2 regions of the Cellulosimicrobium sp. CpK407 genome follow, and region 1 is predicted to be linked to the other one. Evidence: riboswitches for the same ligand, from Rfam matches in the RefSeq annotation. Region 1 holds a riboswitch; the other holds the start of a gene.
The links. Region 1 has a riboswitch for FMN ahead of pnuC (nicotinamide riboside transporter PnuC). Riboswitches for the same ligand answer to the same signal wherever they lie in the genome.

Region 1 (7,913 bases):
ACCGGCGCGCCGTCCGAGCGCTCCGGCAGGAACGGGCGCGCCGGCGCGTAGTACTCGCGCGCGGCCGGGACCTGCACCACCTCCTTCTCCGGGTAGCGCAGCGCAGACAGCCTTCCGCCGAACACGCACCCCGTGTCGAGGCACATCGTGTTGTTGACCCACTCGGCCTCGGGCGTCGGCGTGTGCCCGTACAGGACCATGGCGCGACCGCGGTAGTCGTCCGCCCAGGGGTAGCGCACGGGCAGCCCGAACTCGTCGGTCTCGCCCGTGGTGTCGCCGTAGAGCGCGAAGCTGCGCACCCGCCCGGACGCCCGGCCCTGGTAGGACTCCTTGAGACCCGCGTGCGCGACCACGAGGCGCCCGTCGTCGAGCACGAGGTGGGAGACGAGGTCGCGGCAGAACTCCGCGACCTCGCGGCGGAACTCCTCGGGCTCTTCGGCGAGCTGGGCGAGCGTCGTCTCCAGGCCGTGGGAGACCTTGACGTCGCGCCCACCGAGCGCGCGCACGAGCTTGTGCTCGTGGTTGCCCGGCACCGCGAGCGCGCGGCCGGACCGGACCATGCCCATCGCGAGGCGGAGCACGCCCGGGGAGTCGGGACCGCGGTCCACGAGGTCGCCGAGGAAGATCGCCCGCCGCCCCGCGGGGTGCGCGGCGTCGACGGGCCGGCCCGCGTCGTCGCGCACGACGGCGTAGCCCAGCTCGCCGAGGAGCGTCACCAGCTCGTCGAGGCAGCCGTGCACGTCGCCGATCGCGTCGAACGGGCCGTGCTCGTCGCTACGGTCGGTGAGCAGCGGCGTGCGCACGACCCGCGCGGCCGCGACCTCCTCCTCCCCGCGCAGCACGTGCACGGTGCGGAAGCCCTCGCGCTGCAGGCTCTTGAGCGACGACCGCAGCGCCGCGCGCTGACGCGTCACGACGTGCGCGCCGAACCTGCGGTCCGCACACGCCGCGTTGCGCTCGACCGCGACCTTCTCGGGCACGTCGAGGACGATCGCGACGGGCAGCACGTCGTGGGCGCGCGCGAGGGCGACGAGGGTCTTGCGGGCCTCGCGCTGCACGTTCGTCGCGTCGACGACGGTGAGCAGGTTCGCCTCGAGCCGCTTCGACACGATGGTCTCGAGCACCTCGAAGGCGGCCTTCGTGGCCGCCTGGTCGTTCTCGTCGTTCGACACGAGGCCGCGGCACACGTCCGACGACACCGTCTCGTACGGGCCGAAGTGCTCGCGCGCGAACGTCGACTTCCCCGAGCCGGAGACGCCGACGAGCACCACGAGGCTCGACGCGGGGACGCGCAGGTCGCGCGTCGCTCCCGCGCTCTCGGCCGCGTGCTCCGTCGTGTTCTCGGCCGCGGGCTCGCTCGTCCGCGATGTCGTCCGCTCGCTCATCGGGCCTCCTCCCCCTCGCGCGTGTCGGCTCCTGCCGCGGTCGGCGCGTCGTGCACGACGGCCCCCTCCGGCACGAGCGTGAGGACCACCAGCTGCGTGGGCGCCCCGACGTCCGGCGCGAGCGGTCCGACGTCGCGGTGCTCGACCGCGTACCCGTACCGCTCCGCGGCGTCGCCCGCCCACGCGCGCAGCTCGGCGCGCGTCCACTCGAACCGGTGGTCGGGGTGCCGCACCCGGCTCCCGCCCGGCCCGTCGAGCAGGTTCGGGTAGTGCACGTTGTACTCCGCGTTGGGCGTCGTGACGACGACGGTGCGCGGCCGCGCGTGCCCCAGCACCGCGTGCGCCAGCGCGTCGAGGCGCGACGGGTCCACGTGCTCGACGACCTCCATGAGGACCGCGGCGTCGAACCCCGTGAGCCTGTCGTCGGTGTACGTGAGGGACGACTGGAGCAGGCGCACGCGCTCGCGCTCGGCGTCGCTCGCCTCGTGCAGGCGCAGCCGGGCGGCCGCGCGCTCGAGCTCGCGCGCGGAGACGTCGGTGCCGAGGACGCGCGTGAACGTCCGGTCGGCGGCGAGCCGGCGCAGGAGCATGCCCTCGCCGCAGCCGAGGTCGACGACGGTCCGCGCGCCGACCTCGTGCAGCACCCCGAGCACCGCGTCCGCGCGCTGCCGGGCGAGCGGCGGCTCCGGCACGTCCGCCCCGGGTGACGTCGCGCCGTCGGGCGAGACCTCGCCGTCGGGCTCGGCCACGTCCGCGGGCGCGGCGCCGTCGAGCGCGGCGAGGCGCGCCGTCGCGTCCTCGACGTAGCGGCGCTGGTGCGCGAGGTAGCGGCGCAGGATCCGCGCGCGCTCGGGGTGGTCGGCGAGCCAGCCGCCGCCCGCGCGCACGAGCTTGTCCACCTCGTCCGTGGACACCCAGTAGTGCTTCGCGTCGTCGAGCACGGGCAGCAGCACGTAGAGCTGCGCGAGCGCGTCGGCGAGCCGTCGCGTGCCGCGCAGGCGCAGGTCGACGTACCGCGAGGCGCCCCACGCCGGGACGGCCGGGTCGAGCGGCTCCGCGGTCGCCGTCACGTGCCAGCCCAGCGGCTCGAAGAGCCGGCGCGCCAGGTCGGGCCCACCGCGGCAGGGCAGGGACGGGACGTGCACGTCCAGCGGGAGCTCGACGTCCGGCAGCTCGGGCCGGGCGTCGCACCGCCCCGCCATGGCCGTCGCGAACACCTTGCCCAGCGCGACGGCGACCATCGACGAGGCGGCGTACGGCCGGTCGTTGACGTACTGCGCGAGGGCGAAGGCGTCGCCGCCACCGAAGCGCTTGTTCCGCACGATCCCGACCGGGTCGACCTCGAGCAGCAGCGCGACCTCGCACCGCGCCGCCGTCGCCTCGGGGTAGAACACGTGCGCGCGGCCCACGGGCAGGTCGAACACCTGGGCACGGTCCGGGTGCTTGTGCAGCAGGAACCCGAGGTCGGTGGCGTCGTCGAGCGTCCCCGGGGTCGCCGTCGCGGCGAGGGTCACGAGCATGGGCGCCATGGTGTCATCCGACGCCGGGCAGGGCACCGGGATTGTGGACGGCCACGCAGCCTGTGGACGGCCACCGTTTTCAGCCCCTCCGCCCATCGACGCGGACGCTCGGGAGGTCTACCGTCGAACCACGGGCGCCGCTGCCCACGGCACGCGCCCGGCCAACGTCCAGCCGGCGGCCGCACGGGGTCGCCACGGCCGAGTGCGGGCCTTCGGGCCCGGGGGACGACTGCAGGGAGCGCCGGCGCTCGGCCGGAAGGGGCGCGCGAGCGGGACCGGTGTACCGTCCGGTGCATGACCGACGTCCGCAGCCGCACCCACGCCCAGGCCGTCGACGCAGCGATCGAGCTCTTCACCCGCAAGGGGTACGAGCAGACGACCGTCGAGGAGATCGCCGACGCCGCCCAGGTCAGCCGCGCCACCTTCTTCCGCCGCTACGGCTCCAAGGAGGACGTGGTCTTCGCGGACCACGAGCTCCTGCTCGACGAGGTCGTCGTCATGCTCGCCGCGACGCGGCCCGTGCCCGACGCGGAGGGCCGCCTCACGCCGGACCCCGCCGTCGACCCGTACGTCGAGGTCTGCCGCGCGGCGCGGCTCGTGTTCGACCACCACGTCGGGCAGCGGGAGACGTCGCTCGCGCGGTGGCAGCTCCTCCAGCAGGTGCCGGCGCTGCGCGACCGCGAGCTCGTCACGACGCACCGCTACGAGCGCGCCTTCACCGCGTACCTGCGCGACGCGCTCCCGCCGGACGAGCGCCGGTCGACCGCGTCCATCGCGTTCGCCGCGTCGGTCGTCGCCGTCCACAACGCGCTCCTGCGCCGGTGGCTGCGCTCCCCCGACCAGGACCTGCGCCCCCAGCTCGAGGAGGCGTTCGCGGACCTGCGCCGCGCCGCCGTCGGCCGGTACGCCGCGCCCGACGGCGCCGCCCAGGAGCGCAGCGGGGACGGCACGCCCACGGCGCGCCGCGTCGTCGTGACCGTGGTGGACGCCGACGCGGACGCGCAGGGCGTCGCGGACGACGTCGCGCGCGCCGTCCGCGACGCGCTCGCGTGACCAGCTGAGATCGGCAGCTTCTGCCGAGTTCGGTCATCGCGACTGCCGACCTCGGTCGGATGTGCCGATGTCGCGTATCGAGTGACCGATCGGCGCGGCGTCGGGGAATGCGCCGGTAGCATCGGCGGTTGCAGAACGCAGTACGCACGAACGTGCTCCGGGGTCGGTGCAATTCCGAGCCGGCGGTGACAGTCCGCGACCCGCGCCCACGCGCGGTTGACCTGGTGGAACTCCAGGACCGACGGTGACAGTCCGGATGGGAGGAAGCACGTGCGGCGCCGCCGTCCTCGGCCGGGCTCTCGCGAGCCCGCGCGACGGGGCTCGGCCTCGCCGTGGTGAGCGACGCCGTCGGGCCCTCGTGGCCCGGCCCCGCCGCCCGCCCTCACCCCGGAGCACGCGTGCCCGGGAGGACGAGGACATCCGATGGACCTGATCCACGCGCTGTTCGACGCGCAGCTGACGATCGGCGACCAGCACCTGCTGTGGCGCGAGATCGTGGGCAACGGGTTCGGCCTGGCGTCGGCGCTGGGCGGCATGCGGCGCAAGGTGTGGGCGTGGCCGGTGGGCATCGTCGGCAACCTGCTGCTGCTCACGGTGTTCCTCGGCGCGGTCTTCGCGACGCCCAACCCCGTCAACCTGCTCGGCCAGGCCGGGCGGCAGGTCATGTTCGTCGTCGTGTCGGTGTACGGGTGGGTGCAGTGGCGCCGGACCCAGGCCCGGCTCGGCGAGACCGACGCCGACAGCCACGGCGTCGCCGTCGTGCCGCGCTGGGCGTCGTGGCGCCAGCGCGCGTTCCTCCTCGTCGCGCTCGTCGGCGGGACGGCGCTGCTCACGCCCCTGTTCCGGGCGCTCGAGTCGTACGAGCCCGTCTGGGCCGACGCGTGGATCTTCATGGGCTCGCTGCTCGCGACGTACGGCATGGCCAAGGGTTGGGTCGAGTTCTGGCTGATCTGGGTCGCGGTGGACGTCGTGGGCGTGCCGCTGCTGATCTCGGCCGGGTTCTACGCGTCCGCGTTCATGTACGTGTTCTACGGCGCGTTCACGCTCGTCGGGTTCTTCGTGTGGTGGCGCGTCAACCGGCGCGCGACGGCCGAGGCCGAGGCGGCAGGCGCGCCCGCCTGACCCGGGTGCCTGCGGCCGGGTCAGCCGCGGGTCAGTCCTCGAACAGCATCCGGTCCGACGGCGCGGCGCGGCTCGCGCGCAGCGCCGGGTCCGTGCACAGCGCCTCGACGAGCGCGTCGCTCCCGCCCACGTAGGTCGCGGCGGCGTCGATCTCGGTCCCGACGAACCACGACCGGTCCTCGGGCCACCACAGGTTGGGCGGCTGCTCGTGGTCGCGGAACGCGCCGACGTCGGCGAGGGTCCCCGTCCACAGGTGGTACTCGCGGTGCGGGAGCAGGAGCATCGGCGCGGCCGGGCGCTCGACGAGCGTCGGCGCGAGCTGCTCCCACGCCTCGGCGACCGCGCGCTCGATCTCCGCGGCGGTCGGCCGCGGCTCGTCCTCGGGCCACCCGACGAGCGGCGCGACGCCCGAGCCGGTCCGCGGGTCCGCGCCGTGGTCGTAGAGGAACGCGTGGCCCGTCCACAGGGCGAGGTGCACGGGCTGGTCGCCGGTGAAGGGCGCGAGCGCCGCAGCCAGGGCGTCGGTCTGCGTCGCGAGCGTGACGTCGTCGTCCCAGCCCGGGTGCGGGACGCACGCGTACGCCGCGTAGCCGCGCGGGACCGTGCCGTCGACGCGCGGGCCGAACTCCCCGAGGCGCGGCGCGATCCACGCGCCCGCGGAGGCGTCGTCGTCCCAGGTCACCCGGTCGGCCGGCGTCGTCACGCACGCACCCTACGACGACGGGAGCGCGCCGCTGAGCCCGATCTCGTTGCCGTCGGGGTCGCGGAACACGGTCTTCACGACCCCGCCGTCGTAGGTCTCGCGGCGGTCCGGCTCGATGCCCCGGCCCGAGGCCGCAGCGAGGAACGCGTCGACGTCGTCGCGGAACACCGTGACGACGCCGTGGCCGGCGTGCTCGGGCACCTGCTCGACGACGAGCCACCGGCGCTCGGCGAGCTCCCACACGGACTCGGTGGGCGTCGCGACGAACGTCGGGGCCGACCCGAGCAGGCGCACGTACCAGTCGCGCGCCGGGTCGTGGTCGCGCACGTGCATCGTCACGAACAGGTCGAGTGCCATCTCTCGACGGTAGGACGGAGGTCGCGAGATCGCACGGCGCCGTGGATCCGGTGCGATACGCCGTCTCAGATTGACTGATACCGGGTATCGCTGCACTATGGGAGAGGCCGCCGCCGACGCCGGGCCCCGCACCCGGGAACCCGCGCCGGAGCCGGTCGCGCACGACCGACCCCAGCCGCCCTCCCAGGGGAGCACCGATGCCTACCACCCCGATCATGCCCGGAGTCACCGAGCCCACCTACGACCTCGCGACCCCGCTCGACCTCGACTACGCCGGCGCGTTCGCCGACGCGACCGAGGAGGACCGCGCCCACCAGCAGCGCGTCCGGCAGTTCGTCCAGGACGAGGTGCTCCCGGTCATCGACGACTACTGGGAGCGCGCCGAGGTCCCGTTCGACCTCGTCAAGCGCATGGGTGAGCTCGACCTGCTGCGCGACGGCGTCGACGTCGAGGGCCGCCCGCGCGTGAGCCTGCTCGGCGCGGGCCTCGCCGCGATGGAGATGTCGCGCGGCGACGGCTCCGTCGCGACGATCTGCGGCGTCCAGGGCGGTCTCGCGCTGCGCAGCATCCAGATGCTCGGCTCTGGCGAGCAGCGGGCGAGGTACGCCGAGCCCATGGCGCGCGGGGAGATCCTCGGCGCGTTCGCGCTCACCGAGCCCACCCACGGCTCGGACTCCGTCTCGCTCGAGACGACGGCGCGCAAGGAGACGCGCGACGGCGTCGAGGGCTACGTGCTGAACGGCGAGAAGAAGTGGATCGGCAACGGGTCGTCGGGGCACATCACGGTCGTGTGGGCGCGGCTGGTCGGCGACGCCGAGCACGGAGCCGACGGCCAGGTCCACGGGTTCGTCGTGCCGCAGGACACCCCCGGCTACACGGGCACGACCATCACCGGCAAGGTGTCGCTCCGCGCGATCTGGCAGGCGCACGTCGTGCTCGACGACGTGTTCGTCCCCGCCGAGAACGCCCTGCCCGGCGCGCGGTCGTTCAAGGACACCTCGCGCGTGCTCTTCGCGACGCGCCTCGGGGTGGCGTGGGCCGCCGTCGGGCACGCGGTGGCCTGCTACGAGGCCGCGGTCGCGTACGCGACGCAGCGCGTCCAGTTCGGGCGCCCGCTCGCCGCGAACCAGATGGTGCAGGAGCGCCTCACCAAGATGCTCTCGACGATCACGCAGCTCCAGCTCCTCGTCGCGCAGATGACGCGCCTCGACGAGGCGGGGACGCTCACCGGCCCGCAGGCGTCGCTCGCCAAGTACACGTGCACCCGCGGGGCCCGCGAGGTCGCGGCGAGCGCGCGCGACCTCCTCGGCGGCAACGGGATCCTGCTCCAGAACCGCGTCGCGCGGCACTTCGCCGACATCGAGGCCCTGCACACGTACGAGGGCACCGAGTCGGTCCAGGCGCTCATCGTCGGACGCGACATCACGGGCGTCTCCGCGTTCGTCTGACGGTCCCGAGGGCGCACGCCCTCCCCCCGCTCCCCGGCGCCGCTCGCCCCTCCTCGCGGCGCCGGGGCTCCTTCCTGTTCGCCCCGTCTCCTCCCCGGATCGGAGTCCCATGAGCACCGCCGCCAGCCCCCTGCCCGACGCCGCCGCCGTCACCCCCGAGGACGAGGTCACCCCGGTCCTCCTGCACGGCGCACGCACCCCGTTCGCGCGCTTCCGCGGCGCGCTCGCCTCGCTCTCGGCCGCCGAGCTCGGCGCGCACGCGATCCGCGGCGCGCTCGCGGCCGCGGGCGTCGCGCCGGAGCAGGTCGACACGGTGATCGTCGGG
Region 2 (7,913 bases), on a different contig from region 1:
TCGAGCAGCGCGCCCAGCAGCGCGGTGCCGATCCCGTGCCCGGTGTGGTCGGGGTCGAGGTAGATCGTGTCCTCGGCGGTGTGTCGGTACGCGGGCTTCGGGCGCCATGCGGACGCGTAGGCGTAGCCAGCGACCACCGGGTGGCCCGTGCCGTCCGGACCTGGCGGCCCGTCGACCTCGGCGACGAGGAACGGCAGGCCGCGAGCGGTGACGTCGTCGAGCTTGCGCTCCCACGCGGGGACGTCCCAGACCTCCTCCTCGAACGTCACGCACGTGTCGCGGACGAACGGCGCGGCGATCGCGGCGACGCGGCCGAGGTCGGCCCGCGTGGCGGCGCGCACCCGGACGCCCGCGGGGACCGGTGTCGGCCCTTTCGGCCCTGTCGGCCCTGTCGGCGCAGGTGGGCGTCGGGTGCCGGGGGAGGGGAGGCTGCTCACGGGACGAGCCTACGAGCGTCGGGGGCGGGCGGAGGCACCCTAGGCTGGAGCCATGGCAGCCCTCATCGCACCGAGCATCCTGTCCGCCGACTTCGCGAACCTCGAGCGCGACCTGAACGCCATCTCGACGGCGGACTACGCGCACGTCGACGTCATGGACAACCACTTCGTGCCGAACCTCACGCTCGGGCTGCCGGTGTTCGAGCGCCTGGCGCAGGTGTCGCCGGTGCCGATCGACGCGCACCTCATGATCGAGGACCCGGACCGCTGGGCGCCGGCGTACGCGGAGGCGGGTGCCGCGTCGGTGACGTTCCACGCCGAGGCCGCTGCCGCCCCTGTGCGGCTCGCACGCGAGCTCCGGCGCCTCGGGTCCCGTGCAGGCCTCGCGCTGCGCCCTGCGACGCCCGTGGAGCCCTTCCTGGACCTCCTGGCGGAGGTCGACATGATCCTCGTCATGACGGTCGAGCCGGGCTTCGGCGGGCAGTCGTTCATCGACGGGACCCTCCCGAAGATCCGACGGGCGCGCGAGGCCGTGAGCGAGTCCGGGCTGGACGTGTGGATCCAGGTCGACGGGGGAGTGTCGCGCACGACCATCGAGCGGGCGGCCGACGCGGGGGCCAACGTCTTCGTCGCCGGGTCGGCGGTGTACGGGGCGGAGAGCGTGCCGGGTGAGATCCAGGCGCTGCGCGAGCTGGCGGAGGCGTCGGCGCACGCACACTGACGACCGGCCGAGAGGGAGCCCGCACCTCGGGCTCCCTCTCTCGTAGCGACAAAAATAGTGTGCCAAGCGGTCATGACGACCCCGACCTACCGAGGCCGGTCACCACACAGCACGGAGGGGAGGGGTCGTTCGGTCACGTCTGCTCGGCAGGCGGACAGGCAGGCCCCGGGGAATGCGCGAGTAGCATGCTCGGTTGGAAGCAGCAGTACGCACGAACGTGCTCCGGGGTCGGTGCAATTCCGAGCCGGCGGTGACAGTCCGCGACCCGCGCCCACGCGCGGTTGACCTGGTGGAACTCCAGGACCGACGGTGACAGTCCGGATGGGAGGAAGCACGTGCGGCGCGGCCACGCCTGGGCGTGGTGCTCCGGCGACCCGTCGGAGCACCCGTCCGTGACGGCGACGGCCTCGCCGTGGTGAGCGACGCCGTCGGGCCCGTCCAGGCCTGACCCCGCCGCCCGCCCTCACCCCGGAGCACGCGTGCCCGGGAGGAGGACGATGGGCGAGCACCCCAGGACCCTGACGATCGACGCCGCGATGACGCGCGCGCTCGAGCTCGCGGGACGCGGACCCGCGCACGGACCCAACCCCCGGGTCGGCTGCGTCCTGCTGGGGCCCGCCCCGCACGGCCCTGCCCTGCCCGACGGCGCCGCGCCCGACTCGGTGGACCCGCACCCGCGGCCGGTCCTCGCCGAGGGATACCACCGAGGTGCGGGGACGCCGCACGCCGAGGCCGCCGCCCTCGCGGACGCCCGGGCGCGCGGCGTCGACGTCACCGGCGCGACCGCCGTCGTGACGCTCGAGCCGTGCGCCCACACCGGCCGCACGGGGCCGTGCGCGGACGCGCTCGTGGCCGCGGGGGTGGCCGAGGTCGTGCACGCCGTCGACGACCCGAACCCCGTGGCGACGGGTGGTGCGCACCGCCTGCGCGCGGCCGGGGTGCGCGTCGTGCGCGGCCTGCGCGCCGCCGAGGGCGAGGAGCTCCTCCGGGTGTGGCTGACGTCCGTGCGACGCGGTACGCCGTACGTGACGCTCAAGACGGCGACGACGCTCGACGGGTACGTCGCGGCCGAGGACGGCACGAGCCGCTGGATCACCGGGCCGGCGGCCCGCGAGCACGCGCACCGCGTGCGCGCCGAGGTCGACGCGATCGTCGTCGGCACGGGCACGCTCCTCACGGACGACCCGGCGCTCACCGCACGGGTGCGCACGCACGACGCCGCGAGCGCCGAGGCCCTCGCGGCGCACCAGCCCCTGCGGGTCGTCGTCGGGCTGCGGGGGATCCCGCCGGCGGCGCGCGTGCGCGGGGAGGGCGGCGAGCTGCTGCACCTGCTGACGCGCGACGTCGGGCACGTGCTGGAACGGCTCGGGGAGCGCGAGGTGCGGCACGTGCTCGTGGAGGGCGGCCCGACGCTCGCGACGGCATTCCTCGCGGCGGGCGTGGTGGACGAGCTGCACGCGTACGTGGCCCCGGTGCTGCTGGGGAGCGGTCGGCGGGTCGTGGACGGGCTGGGCGTGGCGACGATCGCCGACGCGCACCGGTTCCGCACGGTCGAGGTGAGGCGGGTCGGGGACGACGCGCTGGTGGTGTCCAGGACGAGCACGGAAGGACGGGTCGGCTGATGTTCACGGGGATCGTGGAGGAGATCGGGAAGGTTCGGGACGTCGGGTTCCCGGGCGGCGAGGGAGCGGATGCGGTGCTCACGGTGGAGGGGCCGCTCGCCACGTCGGACGCGGCGCCGGGGGACTCGATCGCGGTCAACGGGGTGTGCCTGACGGTGACGGGCCTGGGCGGCGACGGGTCGTTCACGGCGGACGTGATGCCGGAGTCGCTGCGCCGGACCGCCCTGGGCGACCTCGTGGTGGGCTCGCCGGTGAACCTGGAGCGTGCGGTGCGGGCGGATGCGCGGCTGGGGGGTCACGTGGTGCAGGGGCACGTGGACGGTGTGGGGACGCTGGTGAGCCGCGACCCGGGCGAGCGCTGGGACGACCTGGTGTTCTCGGCGCCTGCGGGCTTGACGCGGTACGTCGCGGAGAAGGGCTCGATCGCGGTGAGCGGGGTGTCGCTGACGGTGACGCGGGTGGACGACGAGACGTTCGGCGTCTCCCTCATCCCGACGACGCTCGAAGCGACGATCCTCGGCGGGCTCGTCCCGGGCGACCGGGTGAACCTCGAGGTGGACGTGCTCGCGAAGTACGTCGAGCGCCTGCTCCAGTCGGGCTCCGGTGCCGGCACCACCTCCGGGAGCGCGTCGTGACGGGCGGACGCGCGCCGTCCGCGAGCGCCGCCGTGCCGGAGGGGTCGGGGGGTGTGCGCCTGGGGTCGGTCGAGGAGGCGCTGGCGGAGATCCGGGCGGGGCGGCCGGTGCTGGTGGCGGACTCGCCGGACCGGGAGAACGAGGCGGACGTGGTGTTCGCGGCGCAGGGGGTGTCGGCGGAGTGGGTGGCGTGGACGATCCGGCACTCGTCGGGGTACCTGTGCGCGCCGATGCCGGCGTCGCGGGCGGACGCGCTGGAGCTGCCGTTGATGGTGCCGCACAGCCAGGACCCGCGGCGCACGGCGTACACGGTGACGGTGGACGCGGCGACGGGGGTGACGACGGGGATCTCGGCGGAGGACCGGGCGCGGACGTTGCGGGTGCTGGCGGACCCGGCGTCGGGTCCGGTGGACCTGATCCGGCCGGGTCACGTGCTGCCGTTGCGGGCGGTGCCGGGGGGTGTGCTGCACCGTGCGGGGCACACGGAGGCGGCGGTGGACCTGGTGCGCCTGGCGGGGAGGGGCGAGGTCGGGGGCATCGCGGAGCTGGTGCACGACGACGGGACGATGATGCGGCTGGGGGACGCGGCGGCCCTGGCGGAGCGTGACGGGCTGGTGCTCCTCACGATCGCGGACCTGGTGGCGTGGCGGCGCGTGCACGACCCGGCACCGGCGGCGGCTGTGGAGGTGCCGGACCGTGAGGCGCTGGCGCGGCGGGTGCACCGGACCGCCTCGGCGGATCTTCCGACGGCGCACGGCCGGTTCCGCGTGATCGGGTACCGGGACCTGCGGACGGGTGCGGAGCACGTGGCTCTCGTCCCTGCCGTCGACCCGGTCCGTACGGCGGACCGCGATGAGGTGGGTGCGGAGGCCGCGAGCGCCGTCGGGCCCGACGGCGTCCCGGTGGTGCGGGTGCACTCGGAGTGCCTGACGGGGGACGCGTTCGGGTCGTTGCGGTGCGACTGCGGTCCGCAGCTGCAGGCGGCGATGGGGCGGGTCGCGGCGGAGGGCGGTGCGGTGGTGTACCTGCGGGGGCACGAGGGGCGCGGCATCGGGCTGCTGGCGAAGATCGGGGCGTACGAGCTCCAGGACGCGGGTCTGGACACGGTGCAGGCGAACCTGGAGCTGGGGTGGCCGGTGGACCGCAGGGAGTACGGGGCGGCGGCGGCGATCCTGGCGGACCTGGGGCTGTCGCGGGTGCGGTTGCTGACGAACAACCCGGCGAAGGTGACGGGGCTGGTGGCCTCGGGCATCGACGTGGTGGGGACGGAGCGGATCGAGGTGGGTCACGGTGAGCACAACCGGGCGTACCTGGTGACGAAGAAGGTGGCGATGGGTCATCTGCTGGACACGGTGGCAGTCCCGGACGGGGCTGCCCGGGGAGGGCCGGACGACGGGTCCGGTGCCGAGGAGTCGAAGGAGGACGAGGGATGAGCGGGGCAGGTGCGCCGTCGATCAGCGTGGACGGGTCGGGGCTGCGGGTGACGGTGGTCGCGGCGAGCTGGCACACGGAGGTGATGGACGGGTTGCTGGCGGGTGCGCGCCGGGCGTTGGCGGCGGCGAGCGTGTCGCACGTGAGCGTGGTGCGGGTGCCGGGGTCGTTCGAGCTGCCGGTGGCGGCGGCGCGCGCGGTGGAGCACGGCGCGGACGCGGTGGTGGCGCTGGGGGTGGTGATCCGTGGGGGGACGCCGCACTTCGAGTACGTGTGCCAGGCGGCGACGTCGGGTCTGACGGACGTGAGCGTGCGGACGGGGGTGCCGGTGGGGTTCGGCGTGCTGACGTGCGACGACGAGCAGCAGGCGCTGGACCGGGCGGGGCTGGAGGGGTCGCGCGAGGACAAGGGTGCGGAGGCCGCGGAGGCGGCGGTCGCGACGGTGGTGGCGCTGCGCGACCTGTGACGGACCGGGTCGGGGCGTGCCCGCTGGGCGGACCGCGCCCCGGCCCTGCCCGGGCGGCGGATACCCTGGGCGCGTGAAGACGTTCGAGTCCCTGTTCGCGGAGCTGTCCGAGAAGGCCACGACGCGACCTGCCGGTTCCGGCACGGTCGCGGAGCTGGACGCCGGCGTGCACGCGATCGGGAAGAAGGTGGTCGAGGAGGCCGCCGAGGTGTGGATGGCCGCCGAGTACGAGGGCGACGTGAAGACGGCGGAGGAGATCTCCCAGCTCCTCTACCACCTGCAGGTCCTCATGCTGGCGAAGGGTCTGAGCCTGCAGGACGTGTACGAGCATCTGTGAGCGGCCGTGCCGGTGAGCGTCCCCGCTCCCGGCCGCGAGCGCCGCTCGCCCCTCGCTCGTCCCTGCTGTTCCCCGCTCCTTGCCCGATCCCCTGAACGAAGGTCCTGTCATGCTGCGTATCGCCGTCCCCAACAAGGGGTCCCTGTCCGAGCCCGCCGTCGAGATGCTGCGCGAGGCGGGGTACCGCCAGCGTCGTGACTCGCGCGAGCTGGTGCTGGCCGACCCGGACAACGACGTCGAGTTCTTCTTCCTGCGCCCGCGCGACATCGCGGTGTACGTGGGGTCGGGCACGGTCGACGTGGGGATCACGGGCCGCGACCTGCTGCTGGACTCGGGCGCGGACGCGGTGGAGCACATGCAGCTCGGGTTCGGGGGGTCGACGTTCCGGTACGCGGCCCCGGCGGGCACGGTGACATCGCTGGAGCAGGTGCAGGGGCTGCGCGTCGCGACGTCGTACGAGGTGCTGGTCGAAGGGCACCTGCGCTCGCACGGCGTGGAGGCCACGGTCGTGCACCTGGACGGCGCGGTGGAGTCGGCGGTGCAGCTCGGGGTGGCGGACGTCGTCGCGGACGTCGTCTCGACGGGCACGACGCTGCGGGGCGCGGGCCTGGAGGTGTTCGGCGACCCGATCCTCGTGTCGGAGGCGGTGCTGATCCGTCCGCGCGCGGTCGCGGAGGCGGACGTCCCGGCGGGGGTCGAGGTGCTGAGCCGGCGCCTGCAGGGCGTGCTCACGGCGCGCCAGTACGTCCTCATGGACTACGACGTGCCGGTGTCGCTCGTGGAGCGTGCGGTCGCGATCACGCCGGGCCTGGAGTCGCCGACGGTGTCGCCGCTGCACGACCGCGACTGGGCGGCGGTGCGGGCGATGGTGCGTCGCGACCAGACGAACCAGGTCATGGACGCCCTGTACGACGTGGGTGCGCGTGCGATCCTCGTCACCCGGATCCACGCGTCCCGCCTCTGACACCGCTCGCCCCGGGGCGCGGCGCCGGTGGGCGTCGTGCGGGTGTGAGACGGTGGCGGCATGAGCACCGACCCGTTCCCTGATCCTGGCCTGCCGGGGGAGCGCCACGACGACCCCTACCGGCCGTTCCGGCCCCGGTTCGGCCTGGTGTCGGCGTGGGCGACGGGTGTCGTCGTGGTCGGCGGGTGCGTCGTCGTCGGGCTGTCGGCGACGGGCCCGCTCGGCACGTCGTGGGTGAACCGCCTCTCGCTGGCCGCGTTCGCCCTGTTCGCGGCGTGGCTGCTGTGGCGCCTGGGGGGCGTGCACGCCGTCCCGACGCGCGAGGGGCTGCGGGTGCGCAACGTCATCTACACGCGCGAGCTCGAGTGGGCGCAGGTCGTGTCCGTCCGGTTCGGCTCCGGCGACGCGTGGGTGCGCCTGGACCTTGCGGACGGGTCGACGCTCGCCGTCATGGGGATCCAACGGGCCGACGGCGCGCGCGGGGACGCGGAGGCGCGCCGCCTGGCGGCACTGGTCCAGGCGCACGGCGAGGCGCACGAGGGCCCGCGCACCTGACGCGCGACGGCACAGGGGCAGAACACGGACGGCCCCGGATCCAGCGGATCCGGGGCCGTCCCTCTGCTCGCGTCGCCGACGGCGACGCGGGTGCGTCAGTACGCCGTGCGATGACGGGGCTTGCGCTCGCCCCGGTCGTCGGCGCGGTCGAAGCGGTCGCGACGCTCGTCGCGACGGCCCGACGGGCCGTGACCGCCGCGCGGGCCGCGCGAGGCGGGCGCGCCCTCGTCCACGCGGATGCGCAGCGCCTTCCCGGCGACCCGGGCACGGGAGATGCGGTCCATGGTCTCCGCGTCGAGCGGCGCGGTGATGTCCACGAGGGAGAACGACGGGAAGATGTCGATCTTGCCGACGTCCGACCCGGCCAGGCCGGCCTCGTTCGTCAGCGCGCCGACGATCCCGCCGGGCATCACGCCGTCCTTGTGGCCCACGGACAGGCGGTAGCGGGTCCCGACGGCGTCGCGGCGGATGCCGCGCGTGCCGTCGCCCTCGCGGCGGCCCGACGCGCGCTCGCCGCGCGGGCGCTCGCCCGTGCGCTCGGTGCGGCGTGCCTTCGCCTGCTCGCGCGCGGCGGCGCGCTCGGCCTCGAACCGCTCCTGCTCCTCGCGGGCGCGGGGGCCGTCGTCGCCGACCGCGAGCGCCGCCATGGCCGCCGCGAGGTCGACCGGGTCGACGTCGTGCTCGGCGAGGAAGGTGCGCACCATGTCGGCGTACATGGACAGGCGGCCGGCCTCCTGGCGGGCCG

Region 2: another riboswitch for FMN. It lies ahead of ribD (bifunctional diaminohydroxyphosphoribosylaminopyrimidine deaminase/5-amino-6-(5-phosphoribosylamino)uracil reductase RibD); the one in region 1 lies ahead of pnuC (nicotinamide riboside transporter PnuC).

The regions. Positions count from the first base shown of each region.
Region 1 is NZ_JBGNYC010000006.1:17,933-25,845, reverse strand. Features, by position in the region: gene ABWU78_RS04415 (polynucleotide kinase-phosphatase) at 1-1,385, opposite strand, end outside; gene ABWU78_RS04410 (3' terminal RNA ribose 2'-O-methyltransferase Hen1) at 1,382-2,905, opposite strand; gene ABWU78_RS04405 (TetR/AcrR family transcriptional regulator) at 3,200-3,958, shown strand; FMN riboswitch at 4,108-4,231, shown strand; gene pnuC (nicotinamide riboside transporter PnuC) at 4,382-5,080, shown strand; gene ABWU78_RS04395 (hypothetical protein) at 5,112-5,783, opposite strand; gene ABWU78_RS04390 (VOC family protein) at 5,793-6,140, opposite strand; gene ABWU78_RS04385 (acyl-CoA dehydrogenase family protein) at 6,338-7,588, shown strand; gene ABWU78_RS04380 (acetyl-CoA C-acyltransferase) at 7,698-7,913, shown strand, end outside.
Region 2 is NZ_JBGNYC010000002.1:118,924-126,836, reverse strand. Features, by position in the region: gene ABWU78_RS01705 (GNAT family N-acetyltransferase) at 1-341, opposite strand, end outside; gene rpe (ribulose-phosphate 3-epimerase) at 490-1,158, shown strand; FMN riboswitch at 1,373-1,496, shown strand; gene ribD (bifunctional diaminohydroxyphosphoribosylaminopyrimidine deaminase/5-amino-6-(5-phosphoribosylamino)uracil reductase RibD) at 1,656-2,780, shown strand; gene ABWU78_RS01690 (riboflavin synthase) at 2,780-3,415, shown strand; gene ribB (3,4-dihydroxy-2-butanone-4-phosphate synthase) at 3,469-4,848, shown strand; gene ribH (6,7-dimethyl-8-ribityllumazine synthase) at 4,845-5,312, shown strand; gene ABWU78_RS01675 (phosphoribosyl-ATP diphosphatase) at 5,386-5,649, shown strand; gene hisG (ATP phosphoribosyltransferase) at 5,759-6,613, shown strand; gene ABWU78_RS01665 (PH domain-containing protein) at 6,674-7,168, shown strand; gene ABWU78_RS01660 (DEAD/DEAH box helicase) at 7,264-7,913, opposite strand, start outside.